Linked DNA regions of Brasilonema sennae CENA114. The main gene of each other region encodes a partner of the protein of the gene in region 2 in a complex. Links are inferred from orthologs where the notes say so. Each region holds a gene or a part of one and is shown on either strand. Other genes may lie near its edges. The genes, in order: carA and carB.

Region 1 (14,876 bases), 4.4 Mb from region 2 along the record:
AATTTCTGCTGAACCGTTGGATGAAATTGTGCCACTACAAAAAAATAACGACGGTTCTGTGATCACCCAATATTTCATGGAAGATTTGGAATCACTGGGCTTGCTAAAAATGGATTTTCTGGGTTTAAAAAACTTGACGATGATTCAGAAAACCATCGATTTGATTTCGCTACACAAAAAAATTACCATTGACCCATATGACATCACGAGTTATGAAAGAGAAGCTCAGAGAAGATTAGCGAAAGGTAAATTGAGCACCTTGCCAACAGAGGTTGAGAAGACTTATCAACTATTAGAAGCAGGCGAATTAGAAGGTATCTTTCAATTAGAATCTTCTGGAATGCGGCAAATAGTACGCGATTTAAAGCCTTCCAATATAGAAGATATTTCCTCGATTTTAGCACTATATCGACCAGGTCCATTAGATGCAGGACTGATTCCCAAGTTTATTAACCGCAAGCATGGTCGAGAAAATATTGAGTATGAAACCGAAATTTTAGAACCGATCTTAGATGAGACCTATGGAATTATGGTCTATCAAGAGCAAATTATGAAAATTGCTCAAGATATGGCTGGATATTCTTTAGGACAGGCAGATTTGCTGCGCCGTGCAATGGGTAAAAAGAAAGTTGAGGAAATGATGAAGCAGCGAGAAAAGTTTGTGGATGGCGCTGCGAAAAATGGAGTAAAAAAACAAATTGCTGAAGACTTATTCGAGCAAATGTTGAAGTTTGCTGAATATTGTCTCAGCTATGACACAGAAGTGTTAACCATAGAATATGGCTTTTTACCTATTGGGCAAATTGTAGAAAAAAGAATTGAGTGTAGCGTCTACACAGTTGATAATAACGGAAATATTTACACACAACCTATTGCTCAATGGCATGAGCGCGGTCAGCAAGAAGTTTTTGAATACTGTCTAGAGGATGGTTCTGTTATTCAGGCAACAAAAGACCATAAATTTATGACGACTGATGAGCAAATGTTGCCAATTGATGAAATATTTGAACGGGGTTTGGAGTTGATGCAGGTTAAGGGTTTACCTAAATAGCTATTAATAAGACATTTAAATATGATGATTTTTAATCAATAGTTTATTTTTTATTAAAAATAACTATATATATTTTCTGCTAAATTCACTGATTCTTTATAAAGCAGAGTGAAATTTACTTATCCACTAACTGAACAATATCGAGATCACGTTCATTTTTGACGTATTCTGCAGCTAGATTGACTAATTGTAAAAAATACACTTTGTTTGCTGCTAAATTTATGAGATAATTTTGTGAACTGTAAAAACTCAGTGAAGACACTTAATTAATTTGTTTGCAAAGTATTAACTATTCTGGTTGATATCAGGGAATAATACTAGATAAGTGTAGAAATATAAACTACAACGATTGTTTCTATGTGTGTATTCTCTTCTTGGTCTTGGCTTGGAAAACGACTTCAGTGGCTGTGTTGCTTAACTGCACTATCTTTGGTTTGTTTGATTATGGGTTGGTCACTTCCCACAAATCCAGCAAATTGCATCACTCAGCAATTAGAACAGCAAAACGCCCTATTGACTCATGAAAAACAACTTGGTGAGTTCCTGTGTTCAGATATTGTCAAAGATTTTTTGGTTCTTGAAAGCAGTTCAACTGGTGGCGCACCGCCCGCTACGAATCGAAAAAACACTCTATTCCCCGACACCCCGACAACGCCAGGTGTCTGAAGTCGGGGTATCGGGGAAACTACGCCAATTCCTACAATGGGACGCCACATGCTACAAGTCGGCACATGCTACCCTGCGGAAAACCCTTCGGGTATGCCTGCACCACGCCAAGGGCGAACGCAGTCACCTCTGTTGGGAAAACGCCAGGTGCACCCTCGGAGGAACCCTCCGCAACACACTGGCTCCCCTCCTAGAGTGCTGTCTCACCGCCCTCCGGGTGTCTACAAGTCGGGGAACCAGTCTAACGCAGTGCCTCCCCAACGCAGTGGCTCGGGAACTCCAACACCAGATGCCTAGTAGGTCGGGTTCGCCCTATGGTGCTCCGCCACACCTTACGGTGATCGGGAACGCCTGTCGCCTGGCTGTCGGGAAACCGTTTAGCTGATCTGACGACCGAAGCCCTCCCGCTGCGCTGGACTCACCAGATGCCTGGCTGTCAGGAAACAGTGGTGACAGCCCAATCAAGGATATAAGGCTTGCTCAAAGATCTGGATTTTCTGGCATCCCTTTGTTTGTGATCACTGGTCAACATTTCTCTGGTGTATAGTCGCTGTCTGATCTGAAAAATGTATTGAATCATCATCACTAGTTCTTAGTCTTCATCGGGTTTTGCTTAGTATCAAAGTTGCTGGTGTCTAAGTTTTTTGCATCTTGAGTCATCACTGATAATCCCTATTAGGCTAGGATTACTGTTTGTTGTGTTTAGTTCACAAGGTTACAAAGGATGTTAAATGCAGAGACTAAAATGTGTATAATTATACTAAGAAATGGTAAATATGAGCAAAACGCGATGCATTCCAAATAACCCTATTAACTTCGGTGGAACAGAAATCATGAAGTCATTAATGCGTTGCAGTGGATTTTCTGTGTTTTTTCCTATCGCTCTAGCTGCAAGTTACACTTCTCAACTATTGATATCTAAGGAAGCGGTTGCAGAAGATACACAGAATCTCCCCACTGGAGTCCAAGAAGCTTATTCTACTGGACCGAGACGGGCAAGTTACCTATCTCCATTAGAACAACAAGTCATTAATGAAATGAACAAAATACGGGCAAATCCCAAGGCTTACATTCCTGTGTTGGAGAACTATAAACAGCGCTTTCAAGGTAAGCTAGTCAAAATCTATGATCGGCGCTACCTGCAAACACACGAAGGGCTATCAGCCGTTGATGAGGCAATTAGGTTTCTTCAGTCAGCGACTCCTGTTGCTCCTTTAACGATATCTAGGGGAATGTCCTTAGGTGCTCAAGATCATGTCAAAGATAATGGCTTAAAAGGCTCCAGAGGTCACCAAGGCAGCGATGGTAGTAATCCATCTACTCGTATGGATCGCTACGGAATTTGGCAATCTACTGCTGGGGAAAATATCAGCTATGGCTCTAGTACCGCTGAAGATATCGTCATACAATTACTTGTTGATGATGGAGTGCCCAACCGTAGTCATAGAAGAAACATTTTTAACCCCAATTTTAGAGTGGCTGGAGTTGCCTATGGGATTCACGCTAAATACAAAACGATGTGCGTGATTAATTATGCCGGAGAATATCAAGACAAAGACATTGCTGTTTCGGCCAGCGATCATCGTTAAACATGGCTCTTTGAGCTTATAAACTCTTTATCCCACTGCTTTTTCTGAATGCGAGTGCGTGCCATAGTCATCAACAAGGAGTCTTCGTGTTTTCAGTTCGCAGTGGTATGAGTTACTAAGTTACCTGGAAACCAGTCATCAATTCATGCATCTAATAAAGACATATAGCGATTCTCACTCGCATACAATACAGGTGTACGGTGGAAGCACGCTATAGAACATTGGTGTGAACTTAGGCAAAACGAAAGTCTCACAAGACTTTCAGGTTCTCTCGTTGCCATCCTTCAAAGCAAGTTGGATGCCTAAAACCAGGCATAACCTCTTTACGAAGAACAGGCTATCGACTTGGGTTTTCTTATTAAATTGACATCAATAGCTATAGAACAGCTCCTACAAACAATCTGTATGACACCCAATTGGGAACTGCTATATTGACTGGTTGCTCCAAACTTATGAAGTTGTTGACGCCTCAGATGGTATTTTGGATATTTACACTCGTCACCCTATCGACTACATCTTGTGATGTATTATTTGAGCCTGACTCCTCTGTACCTAACATTCCCGAAGGAAATTCTGATGTGTCGCTAACTGGGAAAACTCTTTCTCGCCTTGAACAACAAGTAATTGTAGAAATGAACAAGGCGAGAACGAATCCCACTGCTTATGCTGCTGTATTAAAAAACTATAGGCAACGTTTTGAAGGTAATCGAGTTAAAATTTCGCGTCATGTCTATTTACAAACAGAGGAAGGAGTGAAAGCCGTTGATGAGGCGATCGCCTTTCTCAACTCAGTCACTCCAGTCGGACCTTTAACAGCATCCAAAGGAATGTCACGAGCTGCTAAGGATCATGTCAAAGACCAAGGATCAAAAGGAATTCTTGGTCACAAAGGAAGCGACAAGAGTGATCCCTTTACTCGCTTAAGCCGCTACGGAACTTGGAAACGCACCGCCGGAGAAAATATTAGTTATGGTTCCCACACGGCGCAAGATATTGTCATGCAATTAATTATTGACGATGGAGTTCCAGATCGCGGTCATAGAATAAATATGTTTAATCCTGCTTTTAAGGTAGCGGGAGTTGCTTTTGGAATTCACAACACATACAGGCAGATGTGTGTGATTAATTATGCAGGAAGGTATGTAGAAAAGTCATAATTCCTAACTCAAGGACCTTTGACAGATGACTGATTCATGTGGTGCGTGGTACAAATGTACCTGGAATTTGCCTATGTGACATAATTATATAAAGCAACATAATAATGATGAACTCTCGCCATAGCAACACAGCTTCATCTGCTGTTGACCTCAACGTTCACATTCAAGGTCAAGGCTTCCCAATTCTCTGCTTACACGGTCATCCTGGTTCTGGTTCTAGTCTTTGTGTCTTTACCAATCACCTGTCAAAACGCTTTCAAACTTTGGCTCCAGACTTGCGTGGATATGGCAAGAGTCGGTTTAATGGCGATTTTGATATGCGCGACCATTTGATTGACCTGGAAGCGCTTTTAGACCGCCTTAGAATTAAAAAATGTCTAATATTGGGCTGGTCGCTCGGTGGCATTTTAGCAATGGAACTAGCACTACAGCTACCGGAACGAGTCACTGGACTGATTTTAGTGGCGACAGCTGCCCGACCCAGAGGCAATCATCCGCCTATAACCTGGCAAGATAATGTTTACACCGGTGTTGCTGGACTGTTGAGTTATATTAAACCAGATTGGCAGTGGAATATTGAAACTTTTGGCAAGCGATCGCTCTTTCGCTACCTGATTCAACAACACACTCCCGCAGCCTACAGCTACATAGCAAAAGATGCAGTATCAGCCTACTTACAAACTTCTGCTCCTGCGACTCGCGCTCTTTTTTCGGCGATTGGGGCTGGGTACAATCGACTAACAGAGCTAGAAAAAATTCAATGTCCTTCTTTAGTACTAGCTGGTGCATGCGATCGCCACATAACAGCTGACGCCAGCTTAGAAACTTCTCGCTACCTCAAAGATTGTCAGTCACACTGCTATCCTAATACTGCTCATCTTTTCCCATGGGAAATCCCGAACCAGGTATTGAGCGACATTGACTGCTGGCTTGAGAAAAACCAAAAAGTTGTCAGTGTGTAGTTACGCCTAAGCGTAACTACGAAATAGCCTTATAACCAGAAAAGAACCAATAACAGTTAACAGTGAGTCCAGCGCGCATGAGACGTTTTCCCGCCGTAGGCGACTGGCGTTCGCCCTCCAGGCGTGCGCTTTGCGCATACCCGATAGCCGTAAGGCGTGGCGTTAGCCATAGGGTTATCAGTAAACAATGAACAGTGAATTCATAACTGATAACTGATAACTGAATTCTCCTGAATTTAATTACATTTGACCGCTAAAGACAGGCTGTACTTTGCGGTCAGTCCGTTCCCCCAGGTCATCAGCAATCGTCAAAGCAGTTGGTTTACAGCGTTTTACATCAACCCCAATTCCTTGGGCTCCTTCGAGTTCCAAATCTTCTACGTAGCCTTTTATGGCCGCTTTTGCATCAGCAGAACTGACAAACGGTCCAAAGTAGTAAGTGCAACGGGGGTTTTGTGTTACAACTTCCACCCACCAAGCCAAGCCAAAATTGTCGAATATGTTAATCAACAATTCCTTAAAGTTATTCCAAATAGTTTTCATGGTTCTCGCCAATTTCTAAATGTGATACTCGGTTTTAAATGCTGCCAGTTTTGACTGCTTTACATTTCTTTATACTCTGTTTACTCTTCTTTTTTCAAAGAAATTTTTTGGAATTTATCCACGTATAGGGTATTTATCCAGCGATGACGATAAATTTCATAAAGCGCCATACCCGCTGCTACTGAGGCATTCAAACTTGGAGTCTTACCTTGCAAGGGGATCGACACCAAAAAATCACAATGTCGTTGTGTCAAAATACTCAAACCTTCGCCCTCAGAACCAACTACCAAAACAATAGGACCGTTAAATTTCACGCTATGTATAGGTTCGCTTGCTTCTGTAGCAGTACCGTAAATCCAAAAGCCACCAGCTTTCAGTTCTTCCAAAGCACGTTGCAAGTTCACCGCCCTAACTACGAGAAAGTTTTCTAAAGCACCAGCAGCTACTTTCATGACTGTGGAGGTGATTCCACATGCTCTACGTTGTGGGATCACCATTCCTTGAGCACCCAATGCTTCTGCTGTGCGAATAATTGCTCCCAAGTTGTGAGGATCAGTGATTCCATCAGCCACAACAATCACAGGATCAGTTTCAGATTTTGCCTTGGCAATCAACTCATCCAAGTCAATGTAGGCATAGGGAGCAATTTGTGCCGCTACACCTTGGTGGTTAGCTTGTTCTGTAATTTGGTCTAGGCGCTTAGGCTCAACTTCGTCGATAATTGTGCCATTTTCTTTCGCTCGTAAAATCAGCGAATGAAAGCGGGGATCGTAACGGAGGCGCGAAGTGATCCAGATACGGTTAAGATCCCGCTCGCTTTCCAAAGCACTCAACACTGGATGACGACCGTAGATCAAATCTGTATCTTCTGATTGATCAGAAGATACAGATGAATCAAAGAATTTCTGATGCGGGCGTGGGCTGTCTCTCAAACCGTTAGCACCCTTACCTCTGGGATTGGGACTCAGATGAGAAATGACACGCTTGCCCTTGACTCTCAAGGGTTGCGCAGTATTGTTTTCGCCAGAAGTCTTAATTTTTCTTGGTTTATCAATCATGTGAGTTATTGGTAGAGCTTAATAGGTAAGCATTGTTGTGATCTCAATTGGTCTGAACCGACTCTGCAAGTTTTGCGATTCGTGAATTGAATTTCTTACGGCTTTTCTAAGTCAAGTTTTTGCAAAAGTTCGCTTAAGCGATCAAAATCGGTGAGATACAGGTAGCCAATTAAAGTTTCTAAACTAGTTGCTTGTTGATAGGTTGCCATATCAACCCGCCTAGGGCGTCCGGTGGCAGCGTTGCGACCCCGTCGGACAATTTCTAACTCAGTGTTATTTAGATGAGGATACAGCGACTCCAACATTTTGGCTTGCGTCTCTGCCCTGACTTGTGCCACAACTAGACGATGGTATGCTTCGGGTCGCCTTGATGGTAGTAGATAAAACATTCTAACGTAGAGCTCACAAACTGCATCTCCCAAGTAAGCTAAAGCAGTAGGAGATATTTGTTGCAGCTGGGCTTGTGAAATTTCTTGGAATAATTGCTCTTTGCTTGCCCTTAGTAGTTGACACCAAACTGAATCCTGACTAGGAATTTCATTTGAGCCATCTAGTAGGTTTTCCTCCTTTGATGTCACAAGTTTTTCTTTCCTCACAAGCTACATTAGGCAGGTTTACCTAAGCATAGTCAATGCTGAAAAATTTACTTGCTAAATTTTATCTTTTTTTCAATTTTGGTTACCATTTCATATACTAAAAGCACTGAGGTGTGAAGTGTAAAAACCAGATAGATCCATAATTATTTATCTGGAACCTAAAAGTAAAAATGCTTTAAAAGCCTTAAATTATAAGGTTATGACTTATGAAATGGAGTTTATATCTTCAGATTATAGCATACAATCACAGGTTTTTGAGCCTTATACACTATTTATTTATGTTTCTCAACCCGAGATATTTGTACTTTACGATTTCGCTCCGTACTTTATGAGTTAACATTACGCAAAATCACAAATTCTAATTTAATAATAATTAAGCTATCCAGATTAAATTATCGGATAGCTATATAAGGTTCTCGGGTCAAGGAATCAAGACGATTTGACGTTTTCTAGAGCCGTATCAACTGACTGTTGTAGGGCGAGAAACTTCTCCAAGCGAACAAGCTTGACCGTCTGAGTAACACGGGCATTAGTGACAATTTGGAAAGTGCCTTTGGAGTTTTGAGCCTGCTTGGCTAACTGTACCAAAGCACCCAAGCCAGAGCTATCAACAAAATCGATTTGCGAGAGATCCAGAATAATGTGCCCTGGTCCCTCGTCAATCTTGCTCCCAATAACCTTGCGAAATGTCGGTTCGGAAAACGCGTCTAACAAACCTGTGAGGCGGAATAGCTGGCAGTTATCCCGGACTTCACGAGTGCCTCTCAGGCTTACAGTTAGATTAAGTGGCTCAGCAATAATTCCCTCCAGATAAGTTATGGTGAACGCTCAAGTATAGATGGTTTTAGTGTAGGTTGTCTACAACCTACTGGCAGGGAAGATGGGATATAGGGGAAAAGAGGAAAGTAGAGAGCCACACAGTAAGACTGGTGATGCTTTGAGGGTAATCAGAAGGTAGGTAACTGGGGTTAGCCATAGGTATACCCTAAAGGTGAGGGAAAATGATCCCTGCCTTTTGTGCTCCCTCACTTTCTCACTTTTATTGTCTGCCTCATCTTTGTTGTCCCCTTACCCTTGCGCGACTTTCTTCATTTTTATCCTACTTTGGCAACTGTTGCTCGACGAGCAGCTCGCATTGTTTGAACAAATTGCTCAAACAGATAGTCAGCATCGTGAGGACCAGGACTTGCCTCTGGATGATATTGTACGGAAAACACAGGCAAAGACTTGTGACGTAATCCAGCAACAGTCAAGTCGTTTAAATTAAGATGGCTAATTTCTACAACGCTGTTAGGTAAAGTGTCTGGATCAATTGCAAAGCTATGGTTTTGGCTGGTAATTTCTACTTTTTGTTGTAGACCAGCTGGCTGATTTAAACCACGATGACCAAATTTTAGTTTAAAAGTTTCCGCTCCTAGTGCATGACCCAATATCTGGTGTCCCATACAAATACCAAATATCGGTTTGTTAGTCTCCAGTAACGCTTTTGTGGTTTTTATTCCTTCGGTGACAGATGCTGGATCGCCAGGACCATTAGAAAGAAAGATTCCATCGGGATTGTATTTGAGAATTTCTTCTGGTAAGGTATTTGCGGGAACAATAATAACCCGACAACCGTAACTTGCTAAACGACGCAAAATATTGCGTTTTACCCCAAAGTCAATGGCGACGACAGTAAAAGATTCCTCGGAATTTTCTTGACAAGCAGGGTTAAACTCCCATACTGGCTGGGTGGGATCAGACCATTCATATATGTCTGGGGTGGTAACCTCGTGCACAAGGTTCAATCCTTTCATGTTAGGGGCTGCCTGTACTTGCTCTAGCAATTCAGCCTCATCCAGAATTTCTGTGGAAATACCACCATTCATGGCTCCGAACTCCCGAATTTTACGAGTTAATGCGCGGGTATCAATTCCATAGATACCAGGTATATGCTGCTGTTCTAGGTATTCTGGTAAGGATTGTGTTGAGCGCCAATTACTTGGTCGAGTACAAATATTGCGAGCAATAGCACCCCGCACCTGTGGTTTACTTGATTCTTCGTCCTCTAGATTAACGCCAGTATTCCCCAATTCAGGATAAGTAAAAACAACTATCTGACCACAGTAACTAGGGTCTGTCAGGACTTCTTGGTATCCACTCATACCAGTGTTAAAGACAACTTCCCCAATCGTGGTTCTAGTGGCACCAAAAGACCAACCACGATATGTGGTTCCATCTGCCAAAACAAAAATAGCAGGTATTGCGTCAAAAACAGACATAAGCGATAACATTCCAAGATTTGTGATTAGGCGACAGGTAAACAGTTCAAAATTTCAAAAATGCCCTATGCCTTGGGCACACACTTTACGCTCATTCCAAATTTCAAATTAAAAAAACAGTATTGGTAACCATCCTGCTCGCTTGCTGTATGGAAATTTAATGGAGGACAGGTAAAACACGAGTTACAAAATAATTAAGCTTTAATTTCATCACTTTACCTGTCCGTTTACAGATTATGAAATTCTTACCCCGTACTTTACAAACTAAAATTTAAGAGCATGACATATAAAATCTTCCAACAATAATAGACAGTCGCAGAAAATTTCTACGCCGAAGCGCAAGTAAAATTATAATTAATCATGCATCAGTTTATCTTATCCCGAGCAGCGCTGGTTCTTCTGTCAACCACACTAGCGGTTTTGACTGTTGCCTGTAATGGAAAGCAACAGGTTAGCGTTACAAGTCATGAGGAGCAACCTGCGTCTAAAGATCAAAGCGTTGCATCCCCTGTAGCGACAATGGCACCTCCAAGTGCTACTCCACAACCACAGCCGACGGTGCAACCCACCAGAGAGATGTCAGTTAACTATTTTGAACAGGGACTGAACAAAGCTGTTGGAGCTCTCAACATCAGCCAATCAGCTAAATCGACTGAGGATTGGAATTTTGTGGCAATTCTGCTTGCAGATGCGATCGCCTTAATGAAAAAAGTGCCAGCTGATAGTCCTGATTTCACAAACGCCCAAGCAAAAATCTTAGATTACCAGCTTGATCTCAAAAATGCAATACACAAAGCCGTCCCCCCTATCAATCCGTTACAACAAGCGCAACCAGAAAGGATAGCTGCCATTCCTCAAGTTTCTGTGACACCAACTGTGACACCAACTGTGACACCAGCTATTACCCAACCAACTATCACCAAAACACCTGCCGCAGCACCAGAAAAATTCCAACCACCATTACCACAGGTGACTCCACTAACACCGCTTAAACAACAACAGGTGTTTGTTCCACCAACAATTAAACGACAAAACGAACAACTGGTGTATATAGCCCAGATTAAACGACGAATTGGTGGTACGCCAATTATCGAAGTCACCTTTAATGGCACTCAACCGTTTGAGATGATTTTAGATACTGGAGCTAGTGGCACAGTGATCACCCAGAATATGGCAAATGCTTTGGGAGTGGTGCAAGTTGGAAAGGCTAAGGCAAACACAGCAAATTCTAAAGCAGTGGAATTTCCTATCGGTTATGTGGATTCGATGGAAATTGCAGGGGCGAAAGTGAATCATGTTTCTGTGGCGATCGCAAACGCGGATTTAGAAACTGGGCTTCTCGGACATGACTTTTTTGGTGGCTACGATATCACCATTAAACGCGACATTGTAGAATTTCGTCCCCAATCGACTTCGCCTGTTTGGGGTGGGCGATCCGCGCCAATGCCGATTGGGCGGCTAAGAGATAACCCATCGCAAACCACTCCCAGAGTAACTGAGTTTACTGCTCCAACTGTGCCCAAGCAACTCCCTTCTGTAACAGATCCTTAGTGCTTGTGACAAAACTCTCCATTCAACGCACTGTTATACTTGCTTAACTCTTGCTTGACACCTTTCAAATCTAAGAACAACTTATACCATTTTGGATTTTAGATTTTAGATTTTAGATTTTCAAACAATTACTAGTAATCGCTTAATGCGTTCCATCTGTCGCAAACATTTTTTGAATTGGTATCATTTCATTTCAAAAAACTTGACATTTGAGACTTTTTGATCGTTAAAGAAGTTTCTTCGCATGACATTTTTTTACCTTTTCTTAACCTTTTCTTAACTTAAACTTAATATTGACGTTGTTTACTTATTACTAATTCACTTTTTGCTGCAACATTTAAGCCCTCCAAAATCTGATAACTCCAGAAATTGGAGGGTTGTTTCTGCTACTAGGTAGCAAGTAAACCTTTGCAATCCTATCGAAGCAATATTAGAACAGACTTTGAAGGATAATCACTTTCTCTTAGATACAGCCAAGTCCTACTTGCTCAAAGAAATTGTACCTCAAGCGAACAAGATAGACCATGATCCAAATACTTTATTCTATGCACTCCGAGGTCTTGGCGAATTAGACCTTTTGGCACTCAAGGTTCCACGTCACTGGAGTGGAAAAGAAGTTAGTGAACAGACATATGGCACCTTCCAAGAACTATTAGCACGCTATTCTGGTGCTTTAGTCTTTTTGCAAACTCAACACCAGAGTGCGGCTGGTATGCTTGTTGCTAGTGCCAACTCGTCCCTACAGGAAAGATACCTCCCCCGTATGGGCAACGGTCAAGTTTTACTGGGTGTTGGTTTTTCCCAGTTGCGACGCGCAGGTGATCCCCTGACTGTAGCCACACCGGTTGCTGGGGGATATCAACTTAATGGGGTTGTTCCTTGGGTGACAGGATGGGAATTTTTTGGCGAATTTATCATTGCTGCCACATTACCAGATGGTGGCGCTGTTTATGGTATTGTCCCGTTAGTCGAAACACATCAACACTCAGGAGGTACGCTGACACTTTCACCTCCAGCACAATTAGCGGCGATGACATCAGCTAATACCGTAACCGCTACCCTGAAAAACTGGTTCTTACCCACAGAAAGTGTTGTTTTCATTAAACCTGCTGGTTGGATTCACGAAAACGATAAAAAGAATATTCTTGCAGCTGTTTTTATGGCGACGGGATGCGCCCTTGCTGGTTTAGATATTGTGGAGTCTGTCGTCAGCAGAAAACCTCTACCTTTTATCCAAAAAGCTTTTGATTCTCTGCAACAGGAATTGAACAACTGTCGCAACGCTGTTCGCGAAGCGCAAAATAATTCTAGTTTGGAATTTGCTGAACGCTTACAATTGCGGGCTTGGGCGATTGATCTTGCAGGACGAATAGCTCATGCAGCGGTGACTGTTTCTAGTGGTGCTGCTATATATAGTCATCATAATGCACAACGGGTGTACCGTGAGGCGCTGGTCTTTACTGTGATGGGTCAAACTCCTGCAATTATGGAAGCAACTTTGGGGAGATTGACGCGATCAGGTTTTGAGAATGAACCGCACCAGAGCAATTTGCGGTGTGGATCTTCCTCCCGCAAAGTTCGCGGTGGGCGCAGAGGAAGCAGAGAAGGAACAGAAGAGGAGAAAAAGATCGCTTATTCGCGGGTGATACATTTGAGTCATGTCATTGACTCGGATATTCCTCAATGGCAAGGTGATCCACCAGTTGAATTTGAGACTGTGGCGGAATTGCATAAGGATGGTTATTATCTGCGGCGTTTTTCTCTAGGAGAACACAGCGCGACTCATATTAATGCTTCCAACAGTTTTCACCTTGATGGTGTAGGGATTCACGAGTATTCTGCTGAGTCGTTGGTTGTCCCTGGCGTAGTTATTGATATTCGGGAACAGGCGCTGGTAAATGCGGATTACACTCTTTGTGTTGAGGATATTCTGAGTTGGGAGGAACGCTACGGTAAGATTCCGCCTGGTTGTGTGGTGTTACTGTATACAGGTTGGCAAGAGAAATGGTCGGATGAAAAAGCTTTTTTATACCAGGACGAGCAAGGAAGTATGCATTTTCCTGGGTTTGATAACGATGCGACACGGTTCTTGCTGGAGGAACGCGAAATTGCCGGAGTCGGAATTGATACTCATGGAGTAGATTCAGGGCAAGATACTACTTTTGGGACTAATTCCTTGGTGTTGGAGAAACCGCGTATTGTATTGGAGAATTTAACGAATTTGAACCAGTTACCGCCAACAGGGGCGACTCTAGCAATTGGTGCGTTGCGGTTACGGGGTGGTTCGGGTTCTCCGGTTGGGGTGTTGGCGTTTGTGCCGTAAATTTATAATTCCTCTACAGAGGTTTAGATAACTTGACTGCATTTGCGCTTCAAAAGCAAAACTGCATATAAAGCCCCGAGAGACAGTAAACCTACTGTTGAAGCTGGTTCGGGTACGGTTATGGAGGCGTAAGTAATACCAACGGGACGCAACAACCGACTGTTAGTAGGTACGAAGACGGAACCAGACTGACTTGGGGCGGGTAAGGGGTTTCCAGTCACTTCGTCATAACGCAGGATTGCGCCAAAGTTATTGTTTGTCGTATCAAACCCAACTGTGTAGAGGATATTGTTAGGATCGATGGTTAAATTACCAATGAAATTGTTACTTGGTGTATTTGTGTAATTGGTGGATAAAACATCCAGTAACTGCCCTGTCTTGAAATCATATCTTCTGATTCCGTTAGCAAAGTCACTCACAAAAAGGTCACCTTTGGAACCAAGTGTTAACCCAAGGAGACTAACAAATTGAGGGCTGTCTGGTAGTGGTGTTGGCTGTTCAATAAAGACAGTAGACGTTTTGGTTGCTAAATCAAAACGCAGCACTTGGCTGGGTAAACCGGGAAAAGTGGGAACGCCATCAACAGCAACACTACCTTGAGTCGTGACATATAAGCTTCCATCTGGACCGAAAAGCAGATCGTTTGGTCCATTCAAACCTCCAGGTTGACCATTTCCCTGAGAAAATTTATCAACAAACACTCCTGTGGTGGCGTTGAAACGTAAAATCTCGTCACTTAAAAAACTCGCGACGTAAAGATAACCATCGGGACCGAATGCTGCACCATAGGGGCGAATCAAACCGTTACCAGAGGCAAAAACATCGATAAATTCTCCAGTCTTTCCGTTGTAGCGAAGGATTGCAGAAGTTTCAGGGGTAGTTCCGCTGCTAACGTAGAAGTTACCATCAGGACCGAAGTTCAAGTCATCTGGATCTTTTAAACCGCCACTTGTTGCTTTAACGAACTCGCCAAGAAAGTTCCCATTCTGCTCATCATACATGATTACATTGTCACCTCTAGTGTTACCAATCAAAAGAACTGCACTAGCAGGAGACAAACCAAGACCAAACGCAGTCAAACCACTTACAACGACAGAAGCAGCAAAAGTTGCAAATGTG
Region 2 (15,767 bases):
AGAGTGCCAGAGGTGGAAGTGGAAAAAATTTATCTATTATTTATATCAAAACTCGGCAAACATTAAGATTGTTTGCCGAGCTTGTATTGTATAATGAATAGCAAGATTTTTTCGTTTTTCAGCACAAGCCGCTAACCAGCATCAGTATGATTAATGTCAGAACCTTGCAGTGCTACTTCAAAATTCATTCTTTGTTCAGCATTACGTAGAAAATAACCGCTGATCATGGCAGAAGCAAGAAGACGACCCAAACTTTCTCTGTTGGTGGTGATGCTGATACCAAAATGTTCAGAAGGTAGGTTACCCAGAAGCCCTACAATATTGCGCTCCATGACTTGAAAAACTTCGGGCGAAGCGGGTTTAGATAACTGGTTAACCGTTTCAGGACTTAATGATTTTACATACTGCCAGAGCAAATCACCAGTTTCTGACTCACTGTTAAAAAATTCTGATTCTGAAACTCGATTGGATGGGTTACTCACGTTATATCTCCTTGACTACTATAACTGCGGTCGATATGACTAGCCCTGTAAATATGTTTCGTCTGTAAGACAACACTTTAGCTTTTTTATATTGCTACTGACTAATCTAACAGTTTGGTTACAGTGTGGGAGTGGGTGTAACCGTACCAAAAGCAACGGATTGTTTCACCTGATTGTTATAGTAGGCAACGCTTAACAGTGAACAGTTAACAGTTAAGAGTGAGTAAGCGTGCTTGATGAGGGTTTCCGCTCTCACGGCATCTGGCGTCCCTTGTCCCTTGTGCGTGTCGTCTCCGAACGCGAGTGCGGGCAAGGCAGGGCTATAGAGATACCCGAAGGGTGAACAGTGAACAGGGTTATGGGGAACAAATACTGGTAACTGGTAACTGCTTATTTGTCGTACATGACAGCAAGCAGAAGCTATCTTTTGTCATTTGTCATTGGTGAATGACAAATGACAAATCACTAACTAACTAGCTAGATATTCATTTATATCGGCTTTGATTTTACGCAGTTTAGTTAAGGCCTCCCGCTCAATTTGCCGCACTCGTTCACGGCTAATACTGAGGAGTTGACCGATACTCGCCAGAGTGTGTGCTTGCCCATCATTTAAACCAAAGCGCAGAGATATGACTTCCCTTTGTTGTGGAGTCAGTTCCCCCATGAGACGCTCTAAATCAAATGACAGGGAAGATTGGGCAACAAATTCCTCTGGAGAAACTCCTGGATCCTCCAACATTTCCCCTAGTTCTGTATCGTAGTTATCTCCCAACCGCAAATCCAAAGACAGCGGTACACGCGCCTTTTCCATATATTCTCGGACTTGTCTGGGAGTCAATTCTAATTCTTGAGCTAACTCAGAAGCTGTGGGTGCTCGTCCTAGGTTCTGGGAAAGTTGTCGTTGTGCTTTCTTGATTTTATTTAATTTTTCTGTTATGTGGATGGGCAAGCGGATAGTGCGACCTTTTTCGGCGATCGCCCGAGTAATAGCTTGACGAATCCACCAATAAGCATAGGTTGAAAACCTATATCCTTTGGTCGGGTCAAACTTTTCTACACCCCGCTGCATCCCTATGCTACCTTCTTGAATCAAGTCGAGTAAATCTACGTTACGCTTGATGTACTTTTTAGCAACAGACACAACCAGTCGCAAATTAGCTTCTACCATCTTGCGCTTGGCAATTTCACCCTCTGCAATTGCTTCATTCAACTCTTTTAGTTCTAACTCTGTCGCTTTTGCCCACTCTTCTAGAGTCGGTTGACGACTCAACTGAATGGCAAGAGACTCCCTTACTTCCTGCAGAATGCTTGCACGTTGCACCTGTTTGCCATAATGTATTTCCTCTTCATGGGATAAAAGTGGCACACGGCCAATCTCACGCAGGTAAGTCCGCACGAGGTCTGTGGCTGTCTGAGCGGTCTTCATGGCACTACTCTTCGGTATCGACGGGTTTGACAGAACGGTAAGCGGGCTGATAGATGCCTTTTTTGGATGTCCACCCAGTTAGACTGGGAACCCATGCTGTATTTCACGACTTTCGCGCTCCATAAACAAGGGCGGCTAATGGTCTGGAAATTTTATTCCTAATTGCTAGAACTTACAGGTTTTTTCCCCTTTTCTCAAGTATCTACGGTTAGATAGAAGGTAACCAGTGGAACATTATTCTTATTTATTTTTATTAAAAATTGTAACATTTATGAGGAATATTTGACTAGCTCTCAGGCACTCATTTTATAACGGCTGAATGTGATTTTAGCTGAATTTACTTTTGGACATTTTTAAGAAAGCTATTTCATAATTTTATATTAAAAAAGACATTTTTCTAAGAATTATTAACAAAAATCAACAATAACTATAATCATTTTGTGCTGTACAGCCTCGTTTATTTAACGTTGACGTTTTTGCAGTAACGACTATATGAGGCTCTTATGAAAATTTAAGTATTAAAAACAACATTTAAGTCCATCTTCCTTCTGGAGAATAATACGTCACAGATCTACTTGTTAAAGTCTGCAAGCCGTCGATAACATTGGGCGACGTTGAACCTGTTGTGAAGCACTTCAATCAAACTACTTATAAAGTTTAAAAAAATATTACTTTGTTTGATCCGAGGATTGCGAATCAACAGGTTCCTTCATTGTCTCCCACACCCAGGGGACTGGTGTTAGCCGTCAACGCCCTTCGGGCCTAATTGTTGACACTGCGTAGAATCTTGGCAAAAATGGCGTTGTCACTAAAAAACTTTTTCTGAATCACAGCCCAACCGCCATAATCATTAGTTGTTGCCAAAGTTTTGATCTGAGGGTATTTATCAACGAACTCTTTTGCTTGCGCTACACCCGGATCAATTGGTCGGTAACCAGTTTGGGCAAATATTTGTTGAGCTTCAGGGGTGTACAAATATTGAATAAACGCTTTTGCCACTTCACGGGTGCTGTGCTTGTCCACATTTTTATCGACAATCGCAATTGGGTTATCAATCGAGAAATTGACATCGGGAACAACGTATAAAGGTTTGTCGCCATTTAAGGCTTTTAGCTGAATTTCATTTTCGTAACTGATCAAAGCATCCCCTTTGCCCCCCTTGAAAAAAGCATCAGTTGCCTCACGAGCACTTTCAGGCAAGATCGGAACATTTTTATAGACATTAGTGACAAACTCTATTGCCTTAGACTCATCGCCAGAGGCTTTGGTTGCTGCATTCCATAATGCGAGGAAGTTCCAGCGTGCGCTACCAGAAGTTATCGGGTTCGGGGTAATCACACTGACTCCATTTTTTGCTAAGTCTGCCCATGTTTTGATCCCTTTGGGATTGCCTTTACGGGTCACAATTGCTGCTACAGACTTACTGACAATACTGTTGTTAGAAAATTCTTTCTCCCAACCTGGTTGAATCAATCCTGCTGTTTCAATCTTTTGAATATCTGGAGCAAGGGATAAATGTACCACATCAGCTTCTATCCCTCCTTGAATCACCGCAAGAGCTTGAGGGCTAGAAGCGCCATAACTCTGTTTAAAGGTGATATTTTGGTTATGCTCTTTTTTCCACTTTTCTACAAATTTAGGAATAATCTTATCATGGGCAGCTTTCGTGACAGAAAAAGAAACGAGGTTAAGTTCAATATTTTTCTGTTGAGCAACCAGGCTGGGATGATTTCCAGAATCAGTCGCTTTTAAAGTATTGCTACTACTTGCGGCATAAGCAGCGATCGCTAAGCTCAAGCTGATCCCTACCAAAAAAAGGCACACAAAGCCTTGCAGAGAATGCCCGTTAGACCAACTTTTGATTGATCTACTGCTCCACTGTTTAATTCCTTGCCAGACTTGAACAACGTAAGTCTGAATTTTCTCAATCGAGTACGCCTCTGATTTTTTTGTATATTGCCACTTGCTCATTAAAATTCTCCAATTTAATTACGGCATCTTTTTAGATAAACCGTATTTTAGCGGAATTATAGGTGAATTAAGCAGTGGTTTGACCAGGCATTCATCTTTCTTTAAGTGAACTACTCCGCCCTATTTTCAAGCGAGGGGGGGGAGTTGATGAGATGGGGTCAAATAAACGTCTTTATAAAGGTTTGAACATTCAGTTGACACCAATGCTCTGGTCGAGCACTGCTTTTCGCCTCACTCCCCAAGGATGCTACGGTTTCGCCGTTGTGTATTCTTGGATGACTTTTACATCTAAAGTTGTATTTTGTAAAGAACGGATAGCAGCGACAATTGCTTTTGCTCCAGCAATTGTGGTAGTAATGGGAATTTTGTAAGCCAAGGCTGTGCGACGAATGAGTCTACCATCACTTTGGGCTTCTTCCCCAGAGGGCGTGTTGATAATCAATTGAACTCTATGGTTCTTAATTGCATCTAACACGTGAGGACGACCTTCATGCAGTTTTAGCACCAACTCTACATCTAAACCATGCTCCTGGAGAACACGACGTGTACCATCTGTGGCCATCACAGCAAAGCCCAAACTGATAAATTCTTTAACAAGTGGAACTGCAGCCGCTTTATCGCGATCGTTCATGGAGAAGAATACTGTACCACTTAAGGGAAAACGCTCTCCAGCGCCCAATGCTGCTTTGGCAAAGGCGCGTCCAAAATCGTTGTCAATACCCATCACCTCACCAGTAGAGCGCATCTCTGGTCCTAAAATGATATCAGTACCAGGAAATTTATTAAATGGTAAAACGGCTTCTTTAACGGCAATGTGGTCTGGAATAACTTCTTGGGTAAAGTTTAGCTCCTCTAATGTTTTACCCGACATAATTAAGGATGCGAGTTTTGCCAGTGGCACACCAGTTGCTTTAGACACAAATGGTACCGTGCGAGAAGCACGAGGGTTGGCTTCTAGAATATAAACCTGGGGTGAATAACCTTGCGTACCAACAACAGCAAACTGAATATTCATCAACCCGACAACATTGAGTGCCCTTGCCAACTGCACAGTCCAACTACGGATTTTTTCTAAAACGATCGCTGGTAAAGAAATCGAAGGTATCGTGCAGGCAGAATCCCCAGAATGAATTCCTGCTTGTTCGATGTGTTCCATGATACCACCAATCACGACGCGTCCGGTGTGATCGGCGATCGCATCCACATCCACTTCAATCGCATTTTCCAAAAACTTATCAATCAGAATTGGATGTTCTGGTTCCACCTGCACGGCATAAGTCATGTAACGTTCTAGTTCAGGATCGGAGTAGACAATTTCCATTGCCCTTCCCCCCAACACATAACTAGGACGCACCACCACTGGATAACCAATGCGTTGGGCAACAACCAAAGCATCTTCGTAGGTACGAGCAATACCATTCGGCGGTTGGGTAATATTCAATTCTTGAAGAATTTTCTCAAACCGCTCTCGGTCTTCTGCTGCGTCGATGGAGTCGGGAGGAGTCCCCCAAATTCGAGTATGAGTGCTGATCGCTTTTTGGAGAGGAACGGACAGTTTTAACGGAGTTTGCCCACCAAACTGGACAATGATTCCAACTGGGTTTTCGGCTTCGATGATATTGAGGACGTCTTCTTTTGTCAGCGGCTCAAAGTAGAGGCGATCGCTCGTATCATAATCAGTCGAAACTGTCTCCGGGTTGGAGTTAACCATAATTGTCTCATATCCCGCGTCTTTTAAAGCAAAAGCAGCGTGACAACAACAGTAATCGAACTCGATACCTTGCCCAATCCGGTTAGGGCCACCTCCCAAAATCATCACCTTGGGTTTATCCGTGGGCAGAATCTCCGTTTCTTCTTCGTAAGTCGAATAGTGATAAGGAGTAAATGCCTCAAATTCCGCAGCACAGGTATCTACCGTTTTGTAAACTGGAATCACACCCAGTTGTTTGCGATATTGCCGGACTTCATCTTCTGTGGTTTTGGTGGCGTAGGCAATTTGGCGATCGCTATATCCCTTCCGCTTGACTGCATACAGTTGGTCTTTTGTCAATTGCTGCAATGGTGTCCGCTTCAAAAACTTTTCCACCTCCAGCAGTTCCTGCATCTTATCCAAGAACCACGGGTCAATACCCGTTAACTCGTAGACTTCCTCAGTCGTCATTCCTGTAAGTAAGGCATGACGCACAGCAAATATACGCTCAGGGTTTGGTGTCCGCAGTTGGGCGCGAATTTGGTCACCGCTGGGTAATTTTTCTCTTTTGTCACAACCCCATCCAGCGCGTCCAGTTTCTAGGGAACGCAATGCCTTTTGGAAGGACTCGTTGAAAGTCCGCCCGATCGCCATCGCTTCTCCTACCGACTTCATTTGTGTTGTCAGCACTTCTTCCGCACCGGGGAACTTTTCAAAAGCGAAGCGGGGAATTTTTGTGACTACATAATCAATCGTCGGCTCAAAAGATGCTGGAGTTTTTTTGGTGATATCATTTTTAATTTCATCGAGCGTGTAACCAACCGCAAGCTTCGCCGCCATCTTGGCGATGGGGAAACCTGTGGCTTTGGAAGCTAAAGCCGAAGAACGAGAGACACGAGGGTTCATTTCAATGACAATCACATCTCCATCGACGGGATTAACGGCAAACTGGATGTTGGAACCTCCAGTTTCCACGCCAATCTCGCGGATAATTTTAATTGCCATATCCCGCAGTCGTTGGTACTCTTTATCGGTAAGGGTTTGAGCAGGGGCGACGGTGATAGAGTCTCCGGTGTGGATACCCATCGGGTCAAGGTTTTCGATGGAACAGATAATCACAACGTTATCTGCTAAGTCGCGCATTACCTCTAGTTCAAATTCTTTCCAGCCGAGGAGAGATTGGTCGATGAGAATTTGTGAGACGGGACTGGCGTCTATACCTGCTTGCGCCATTTCTGCAAATTCTTCTTCGTTGTAAGCAATACCGCCTCCGGTACCACCCATTGTGAAAGCCGGACGGATGATCAGGGGATAACTGCCAATTTGTTTGGCGATCGCCTTGGATTCTTCCAGAGATGAAGCTGTCCCACTAGGACACATCTTCACTCCGATCTTTGTCATTGCTTCGTTAAAAAGTTTCCTGTCTTCGGCTTTCTCGATTGCTGGTAGTTTAGCGCCAATTAACTCAACACTGTATTTCTCCAGGACTCCACTTTTGGCCAAACTTACGGCAATATTCAAGGCAGTTTGCCCGCCCATCGTTGGTAGTAAGGCGTCTGGACGTTCTTTTGCGATGACTTTTTCAACCAATTCCGGTGTCAGCGGTTCGATGTAGGTACGATTAGCTGTTTCCGGGTCAGTCATAATTGTGGCAGGATTCGAGTTGACCAGCACCACTTCATAACCTTCTTCTCGCAGGGCCTTACAAGCTTGGGTGCCAGAATAGTCAAACTCGCAGGCTTGTCCAATCACGATTGGACCAGATCCGAGTAGCAGAATCTTTCTGATATCGTCACGACGGGGCATAGTTCTTGGTTTGGAGTAAAAAAATATAAATCCTGATTATTTTAAGGGTCTTCACCCATGACTTACTTTGTTTATTATCAACTTTTGTTAGTTCTTTTATAGACCGGGAGGTAAAGGGCAGGTTATAGGTTACAGGTTTTTCTTTAGGTCCTATCCGTGTCTGGTGTTTTTTATTCCCCTTTCTTTAGAAGTTTTATTTTATTCATCATCAGGGATCTCAATATTGTTTGCAACTATTTTTCATTTAGGATAAATATATTTCTCAACAATCCAATAATCAATTTTGACCAACATTTGAACGAGAAATTTAGTTTTTTCTTCAGGCTTTAAAAAAAAAGAATGACTAACTATTTTTTCTAACAACCCTAAAGGTTAAAGATTATATTTTTTTGTTGACTTACATGAAAAATGGCAGAGAGATAAACAATCCTTCTCTCTGCCATTTCTTATAGTTGTTTAAGAACCAGTGCTTACAGCTTTTTTCTAGTCTAGTTAAACCACTCTCTATTTCTGAGAGTGTGAGTCGAGTCTGTTAGTTTGAAGCAGGTTGAACAAATCCCAAAGTTAAACTATCCTTGGCAAGGAAGTGACCCAAGTGGTAAGCTCTTTCTTCTGTTTTTAACAGGATTTTTTCGTATAAATAACGGGTAGCACGGTCGCCCAAACTCTCTGCCTGTGCGGCTTGGCGGCGAATCACGCCAAGAATTGCTTGCTCTGCCTTCAGGTCATTTTCTACCATCTGACGGGAAGAATATACGCCATCAGGTTCTTGCTCAAAGCAACATAATTCTGCCAATTTGCGTAAGTTAGCAACAGGTACTCCACCTAGTCCATCCAAGCGTTCTCCAATGTCATGAACATGTTCTTGGACTTGATCATAACCTTCGTTAAAAAACTCATGCAGAGAGTAGAACTCTGCACCTTCAACGACAAAATGATGCTTTTGGTACTGTAAGTAAAGTGCCTGGAAACTAGCTAATACAACATTAAATCCTTCACAGACTGGCTCGGTTACACTTTTGTCCAAAAGGATAGGGTTGTCATATACTTGACCAAAATTTCGTAACAAAGTTTGCGTTTCAGACATTGTGCTTCTCCTAGCTTCTGGTAGATATAGTTGCTAACTTCTTAATCTCTACATCTTAGCATCGAAAAAATGATAAAAAGCTCGATCTATATCACGATTTTTTGACCTTTTTGTGAAAAAAAAGCGACAACTTTCATTCCTTTTGAGAGATTTTCACACAAATCTTGCAAAAAGTTATAAATAGTATTGACACTCTTTAGTAAATATGCATTTATAATTTTTGAACATAATATAGTTTAAAAATCTTTATTACTCTAATTTTTTTTCCAAAATTACTGAGAAAACTTTGCACTTAAGTTATTCTTATGTAAGAGGCTAAACACACATCACCATAAAACGGGTTCGGAATGGGGTTAAAAGACAATTAATTTCCCTCTTTTGGCATACATTTGATTTCCGAACCCTAATTAATGATGAGTTGTGCTCAGTTCCGATTGAAAAAAATCATGGGAGTCAAGGGGCACACTTACTGCAAAGCTATTGCACTTTTAGGGGGATTGTTTTGAAACCGTCAATTGTAGAACCGCAAGTAAAATACACTGTTGAGTTAAACTGGGCAGATAGGTGGCAAATATATCGACGCTTGCAGGAACTAGACATTCCTTGTTGGTGTCAAACGAACCAGCCGTTAACAGTTGAAATTAGCAATCCTACAGCAGCCATACAACTTTGGAGTGTTGTGCAGCAATTTACAATTTGCCGCGAAGACTCAATTAGGAATCTCAAGAAATGTTGGCAATATCGCAGTTAATGCTTAGTGTTGCCACAACACAAGTTAATAATTGGTCAAAAAAATGAGTAAATCCTACAAAACCGACGTTTCAGAATTCTGCCTTGAGGGAAAGTTTCTCGATTTCGTCATCAAAGATGGTTATAAGCTCAAAGGCTTACGACTGGAAACTACTGAGGGGGAATGCTACATCAAACTGGCTAAACATTTACGCGCTGCTTTTGACTTACGGTTACCACCAGGTACACGGTTGCAAGTTACCGGCGAGAAAAAGTTTGACTCGAAAACCGGAGAAGTAAAATTAAAAGCACAGCAAGTGATGGCGGCTCGTACTCTTGATAAAGATGGGGAGATTGGGAGATTGGCAGATGCTGACAAAGGAGTCACCGCATCACCCAATCAGCCCATCACCCCAGCCATTAATAACGCCAAGCCCAAAAAAGCTACTATATTGATCTGTCAAAAGTCTGATTGCATCAAACGCGGTGGCAAAGAGGTTTGTCAAGCTTTGGAAGCGGCTTTGAGTGCTCGTGGTTTGGAATCAGAAGTCACAATAAAAGGAACTGGCTGCATGAAAGACTGCAAAGCAGGACCAAACTTAGTCATGCCAGATAAAACTCGCTACAGCCGGATAAAAGCTGCACAAGTCCCTGCACTTATGGATAAATATTTTGCTGCTAACAGCACCAATGGCAGGCGGGATAACGGAAGTGAAGTTACTACGTCTATAGAAGACTGAGGTGTAATAGCACTTGTGTCACTATTTTTTAATGGGAAGATCTACTAAGAATTTTATTACTGTTTTTGTTCAAATTTTGACTTGTTATTTTTTGCAGTCAACACTTATCAGTTATCAAACAACTGATGACTGATAAATAATCATTTCAGTTTTTTTGATCTCAAGTACTCCGGTTGAGAAAGCGATCCATGCAGCGTTCCGCTAAAGCAGCGATGGTGAACGAGGGGTTAGTGCAGGCTGTCGAGCCAGGGATGAGCGAGCCATCAACAACAAATAAGTTACGATACCCCTGAACCTGCCCATAAGTGTTGCATACAGCACCTATTGTTGCACCGCCAAGGGGGTGAGCTGTAGAACTAAAGTCAAGCGGTTGAGCCAGAGTCGTACTATTAGCTTGGTTCAGCAGTTGGTAGGTATACTCAAGAGCTTGAGCATTTTTCTGATTATTAGCTGAGTTGCTAGGCCAGAACAAATCAGCTGACTGGGTAGAAGTATTGTAAGTGAGATACCCCTCCGGTTTGGCAATTGCCAGACCAACAGAAGTAATGACACCTTCTGGGACAATGGGAAAGGTGAGTTGCTCAGTGACTACCGGGGCAATTGGATTGTCTAGGTGCTCAATAACTGTCGCTGCTGGACCTCCCTGTGTAGGATTAGTCGGACCATTCGTAATGACAGCGCCCACTCCATCGCCATTAGTCCCCCAGAACTTCCCTACCTGATTGTTCAAGCGACGCAATGTAGCATTTGCTTGAGCACGCAGCAGAAGTTCAGTGGTTCCAATCGAACCAGCTGCCAAAAACAAATAACGACAAACAAAAGACTTTTGGGCAATCACAGTCCCTTGTTCATTGATTTGATTGCAGACTATTCGGAAACGCTCTTTATCAGATTCCTCTATCGCAGTGACCACATGTAGGGGTCGAATTTCCACTTTTCCAGTCGCCTCAGCCATGCTCAAGTAGTTGCGGTCTAAGCTGTTTTTCGCACCACTGTTGATACCGTAGTACACTTGACCTGTGATGGCGGAAGGAACCTTTTGACCTGCGATTTCCTGGCGCACGATGTCCCAATCAACAGCCATGTCAAGCTTGCGAGCTTTTAGACCTGCTTTTGCTGCTTGCTCCAGAAAAATCCGGCTTGACAAATAGTAGTTAGTCTGTAGAACGTCGTCTGGTATTTGAGAAGGCTTGAGGATAGAACGTACTCGCGGATAATAAACCCGATCAAGTTCTTCGTAGTTGATGGTGCGTGGGAAGACTTGATAGAAAAGTTCTTGAGTCGGCTGATAAGTCACCCCATTGTAGACAAGCGAACCGCCTCCAACACCTGCTCCCCGATAGGCAATTATCCCATTACCTCTTTTGATATCAAGGACGCCAGTATACACATCAATGGGAACCTGGTCAAATATTACCGTAGTCGGACTCAGCCAAGTAGAACGACCATCTGGTTTCTGGTATGTGGAGAAAGTATCACCAGCGTCGGTGATTTGCCATCGTCGCCCCCGCTCCAGTACAATTGTTTCAATTCCTGCCTGACCAAGGCGCAGTGATGCGACAGCTCCACCAAAACCACTACCGATAACTATTGCTTCAATATAATCTTCTTTAGTACGAACAGCAGAAGCACGAACGGCAGACACACCCACACTCGCCGCAGCCGCAAGCGAACCCTGAAGGAATTGACGACGCTTCAGCACCCGAGACATACTTAATCTCCTACAATTTTCAAAAATAAATTTTTTTATGGTATGAAATTTAGATTACCTATTCAAATTAGGTATATTCAGTTTTTACACTCGTTACAATCAGTTGGTTGCCAAATTGCCAAGATTTTGACAAAAAAGGCGTAGGATGCTGAAAAGCCCGTATCACATCTCCTCAGGATGTCATACAGGCTATTTTCAACAAAAAGCAACAATCCAATTTGGCAGATAACTACATTGATTCCAAACGCTGACGTAATTTACTACTAAGGGCATCAATCACAGTCACGACTACCGACAGTATCAGAATCATAGTCGTTGCCTTAGTGTACTCAAAGCCATCTATATAACTTTTTAGTTCAAAACCAAAGCCACCAGCACCAACAGCACCAAGAACTGAGGCAGCACGGATATTGTACTCAAACATCCACAAGGTGTAGCCCAATACTAAGGGCAATACTTGAGGCAAGATACCATATTGAGCAATTTGTATGCGAGATGCACCTGCGACTTGCAAAGATTCAATTGAACGAGGGTCAACCGCTTCAATAGCTTGCTGATAGAATTTTCCTAGGTAGCCAATTGTGTAAATACTTAAAGCTAATGTACCTGCGAAAGGACCGAGTCCAGTTGCTGCGACAAATAATAATCCAAGAATAATCGAAGGGACAGAACGCACAGCATTTTGCAAAAAATTTGCTAACCATTGCAGCCAAATAGGGGCGACATTACGGGCGCTTGCGATCGCAATCGGTAGAGAAAGCATTGCCCCAAGAGTTGTTCCAATCACAGACATCTGCACAGTTTCTACAAGTGCTTTGACTGTTTTGTTGAAAATATCCCAACTGGTATTTGGGGGAAACAAGCGTGACACAAAATCAATGATGTTGAACAAACTCTGCTTTAGGAGTCCAAAATCAACTTTCAAACCTTGCAACGCCCAACCATAAACCAAAACAACAACGCACAGGATGAGTAGGCGACTCACCCAAGAAAAGCGTTTCCAAACATGAGAAAATTTTTTCATTACTAAAACAGAGTTCGCCTACTATGTGCGATAAACTCGACTATACCTGAGCAAATTGAGCTTGCAAGTTATCACAACACCCATCGTAAGTAACACGTCCAGCATTCAAGACAATTGCTCGCTGGGCGTACTCAGTTGCGATACTCAAATCGTGTAAAACTGTGACAATTGTCATACCTTGCTGTGAGTGCAGCATTGACAAAGTATCCATTACCTGCTTAGATGCTTTGATATCCAATCCTGTAATGGGTTCATCTGCAAGCAGAATTTGGGGAGATTGGATTAAAGCGCGGGCGATCGCCACCCGTTGTTGCTGTCCACCGCTAAGTTGACCTGTTTTTTGATAAGCTTGCTCCCTTAAGCCCAACTGTTCCAACAGTTCCAATGCTTGACGACGGTCATTTTTAGGAAACCCAAACAGCGTTTGCCAAGTTGTCCTAGTACCCAGGCGTCCACAAAGCACATTTTCAATTGCTGATAACTGACGAATCAATCCGCCACCCTGAAATAACATAGCAACATCTCGTCGAAGACTAGGCAGCGTACGTGGAGTTAATGGTGTATCGTTGATGTGAATTGCTCCTCGCAAGATTGGTACTAACCCAACTAAAGAACGTAAAAGCGTAGACTTCCCCGCGCCATTGAGTCCCAGCAATACAACAAACTCACCACGATAAATCTGGCAATTAATCTGGTTAAGAATAGGACGATTCAAAGCTGCGGAATAAGCAGTTTCTACGTCCTGACACGAAATCACTGGCTGAGTCATATGTTGCTGAGTAATTGTATTACCTAGTTTGGGGAGATGAGGAAAATGAGGAAGAGTAATAATTGTAGATTTATACGCGCGTTGCATTCATACGTGTCACCTCACCCCGCCCTGACGGGCACCCCTCTCCTTATTAAGGAGAGGGGAACTCACCACTCTCCACTCTGTGGGGATTAGGGGCGCGGGTGAGGTCATTGCTCGGTATAATAGTATATAAAAAGACATTTTTATACCGTATTTCCCTCATTCTATTACTCCCTGATTACGGTTCCATTCCTGCATTCTTGAGGGCTTCACGAACTGGTCCTAAGTGTTTGTCATGGTCAACTTTCACCAATTCTGTGGAGTTATACAAGCCGCGCAGTATCTCGTTGTTTTGTGGCTCATTTAATTTCAGCAAGGCGTTGATAATTCGTTCGCGCATGGGAGCAGGAACGTCATCATCAATGGCTACACCGTGTGCTGGAACACCAGGAATTTTATACAGAACTCGTAACCGACTTTTTTCCGCGTCGGAAATATACGGGCTACCAAAAGCATATTCTGACACAGCCGCCGCATCTGCTTGACCTTGCACAACTGCTTTTAGGGCTTTACTGTAATCGCCACCGTAAACAACTTGACTGAAGAAGCCGTCTAGGCGATCGCGATTTTCCACAAGTTTCTGTTTAACCAACTCACCCACAGGGAAGATAAATCCAGAACCAGAAGTTGGCGAAGTAAATGCCATTTTTTTACTCCGCAACTGTTCCAAGGTCGCTTTAGATGTGCCTAGAGTTTTGAGCGAGCTATCTTTGGGGACAACTATGATTGAATTATAAGTGTATTTTCCAGAGTAATTCGGACGAACCTCAGCTAAGTACAAGCGTGCGTTTGCGAGTTCCTCAGCTTTCAAAGCTGGACGACTACTTAAGAAAGCGACGTCAGCGCTATTTGCTCTCAAGGCTTCTACTGCAGCTGTATCATCACCGACTTTTGCCTGAACTGGCATTTTTAGTTCTTTTGACAAGAACTCTGCAACTTTATCTGCTTTACTTTGCAAGTCTGGTGCATCTTTACGAGTAGGAAAGATAACTGTTAAAGTTTTTTGCTGTCCTTGAGCAACTAAAGTTGAATCTTTCTGATTTCGCGTTGAGTTAGGAACGGCTTGCATACCTCCACAGCTACCAGCAACCAAACCTGTAAGCACCACAAATGCAGCGCCAGCACTCAAAAAGCCTTTTTTCCTCACATTCATTTCCCACCCTCGATAGAAATCTTTCTTAATAGTTTTGCTAAAGTCTTTTAACAAGCTAATTCTTAAAAAAGAATATTATTAAGATTCCAGCTTTTCGGGGCAAAAGTCAATCAGTGGTGAGTGTTTTGATTGTAAAAAAACTTGAAATCACAACTTTAACCCGAGTTCCAAAGATGATTCAATTAGGAATGACGCACAAGTTACGAAAAAACAAGAGTGTGAGATTGCTTCCTTACGTCGCAATGACACAACTACGTTATTTTCGCGTAAGTCCTGTCAACTAAATAAATTTATCTGTTGAAGCAGTGCGTGCTGCTTATCTGATGATAATTTGGTTGCCAAACTGCAAAAAATATGTATCATACTCCCAGAATGCACAAAAGCCAGTATCACATCCTCAGCAGATGTAATACTGGCTATTTACAACGAGAAGCAACTATTTTTCTAAACTTTCTGTATTCCTGGACGACCGTTTTCAACTACAAATGAAGCACGCTTACTGATTGTGCCAGATTGGGTTGTCACGTTTGATAAAACTAAAAAATCAGTTTGCCAGGTTTCTGGAGTTATCACACAGCGAACATATCCCCGTTGACCGTTATAAAATTTAATGTGGGGGTTATCTGGCAAATACGCTTCAACTGTAGGACTTGAGTCTGCCCCATCTCCACCAGAAGTAATTGAGGTACAAACAAATTCACTGCCAACCGTAGCGGATTCTGGTTTATTAAAGTCAGCTTTGAGATCCATTGCCCAGTTGGAATGTACATCGCCTGTCAAGACAACAGGATTGGAAGGTTTGCGCTGTTCTAGGAAACTCATTAGGCGATCGCGCGAAGCCAAATATCCATCCCACTTATCCATACTGAAGGTTGCGCCTTCCCCAGGCGTGAAGTCTCTTTGAGCAACGATAACCTGCTGTGCTAGAACATTCCAACGAGCCGTAGAGCGATCTAAACCTTTGTATAGCCATTCTTCTTGACGTTTACCAGTAATCGTTGCATTAGGATCAAAATTTTCTGGGCAACGTTCCTTGGTACCATCTCCACAGGGTTGGTCTGTGCGATATTGACGGGTATCTAGCACATGGAAAGT

The links.
Region 1: the proteins of carB (region 2) and carA are in contact, whole or in part, in a solved structure (PDB 1KEE), measured with the Escherichia coli proteins. The link is inferred for Brasilonema sennae CENA114 from one-to-one orthologs.

Annotation. Positions count from the first base shown.
Region 1 is NZ_CP030118.1:6,186,261-6,201,136, reverse strand. What follows is about bases 7,801-10,752. They hold carA (glutamine-hydrolyzing carbamoyl-phosphate synthase small subunit), read right to left. Parts: upstream 9,884-10,752; coding sequence 8,717-9,883; downstream 7,801-8,716. Other genes in these bases: DP114_RS25780 (retropepsin-like aspartic protease family protein), read left to right, coding at 10,244-10,752; DP114_RS25790 (STAS domain-containing protein), read right to left, coding at 8,052-8,441. Outside these bases: DP114_RS25835 (DNA polymerase III subunit alpha), read left to right, coding at 1-1,051; DP114_RS25830 (hypothetical protein), read left to right, coding at 1,409-1,717; DP114_RS25825 (hypothetical protein), read left to right, coding at 1,754-2,014; DP114_RS25820 (CAP domain-containing protein), read left to right, coding at 2,563-3,306; DP114_RS25815 (CAP domain-containing protein), read left to right, coding at 3,759-4,463; DP114_RS25810 (alpha/beta fold hydrolase), read left to right, coding at 4,571-5,425; DP114_RS25805 (DUF1816 domain-containing protein), read right to left, coding at 5,666-5,968; 23S rRNA (guanosine(2251)-2'-O)-methyltransferase RlmB, read right to left, coding at 6,049-7,026; DP114_RS25795 (Mini-ribonuclease 3), read right to left, coding at 7,122-7,604; more of DP114_RS25780, read left to right, coding at 10,753-11,434; DP114_RS25775 (cyclase family protein), read left to right, coding at 11,877-13,757; DP114_RS25770 (Vgb family protein), read right to left, coding at 13,781-14,876. UniProt on the Escherichia coli protein: Small subunit of the glutamine-dependent carbamoyl phosphate synthetase (CPSase).
Region 2 is NZ_CP030118.1:1,801,630-1,817,396, forward strand. The notes cover bases 3,927-7,769. They hold carB (carbamoyl-phosphate synthase large subunit), read right to left. Parts: upstream 7,376-7,769; coding sequence 4,127-7,375; downstream 3,927-4,126. Also shown: DP114_RS07610 (DUF760 domain-containing protein), read right to left, coding at 132-482; DP114_RS07615 (RNA polymerase sigma factor, RpoD/SigA family), read right to left, coding at 952-1,908; DP114_RS07620 (sulfate ABC transporter substrate-binding protein), read right to left, coding at 2,671-3,879; DNA starvation/stress protection protein DpsA, read right to left, coding at 7,908-8,462; DP114_RS07635 (Asr1405/Asl0597 family protein), read left to right, coding at 8,965-9,213; DP114_RS07640 ((2Fe-2S) ferredoxin domain-containing protein), read left to right, coding at 9,257-9,931; DP114_RS07645 (GMC oxidoreductase), read right to left, coding at 10,092-11,642; phosphonate ABC transporter, permease protein PhnE, read right to left, coding at 11,872-12,666; DP114_RS07655 (phosphonate ABC transporter ATP-binding protein), read right to left, coding at 12,707-13,435; DP114_RS07660 (phosphate/phosphite/phosphonate ABC transporter substrate-binding protein), read right to left, coding at 13,698-14,672; DP114_RS07665 (alkaline phosphatase D family protein), read right to left, coding at 15,117-15,767. UniProt on the Escherichia coli protein: Large subunit of the glutamine-dependent carbamoyl phosphate synthetase (CPSase).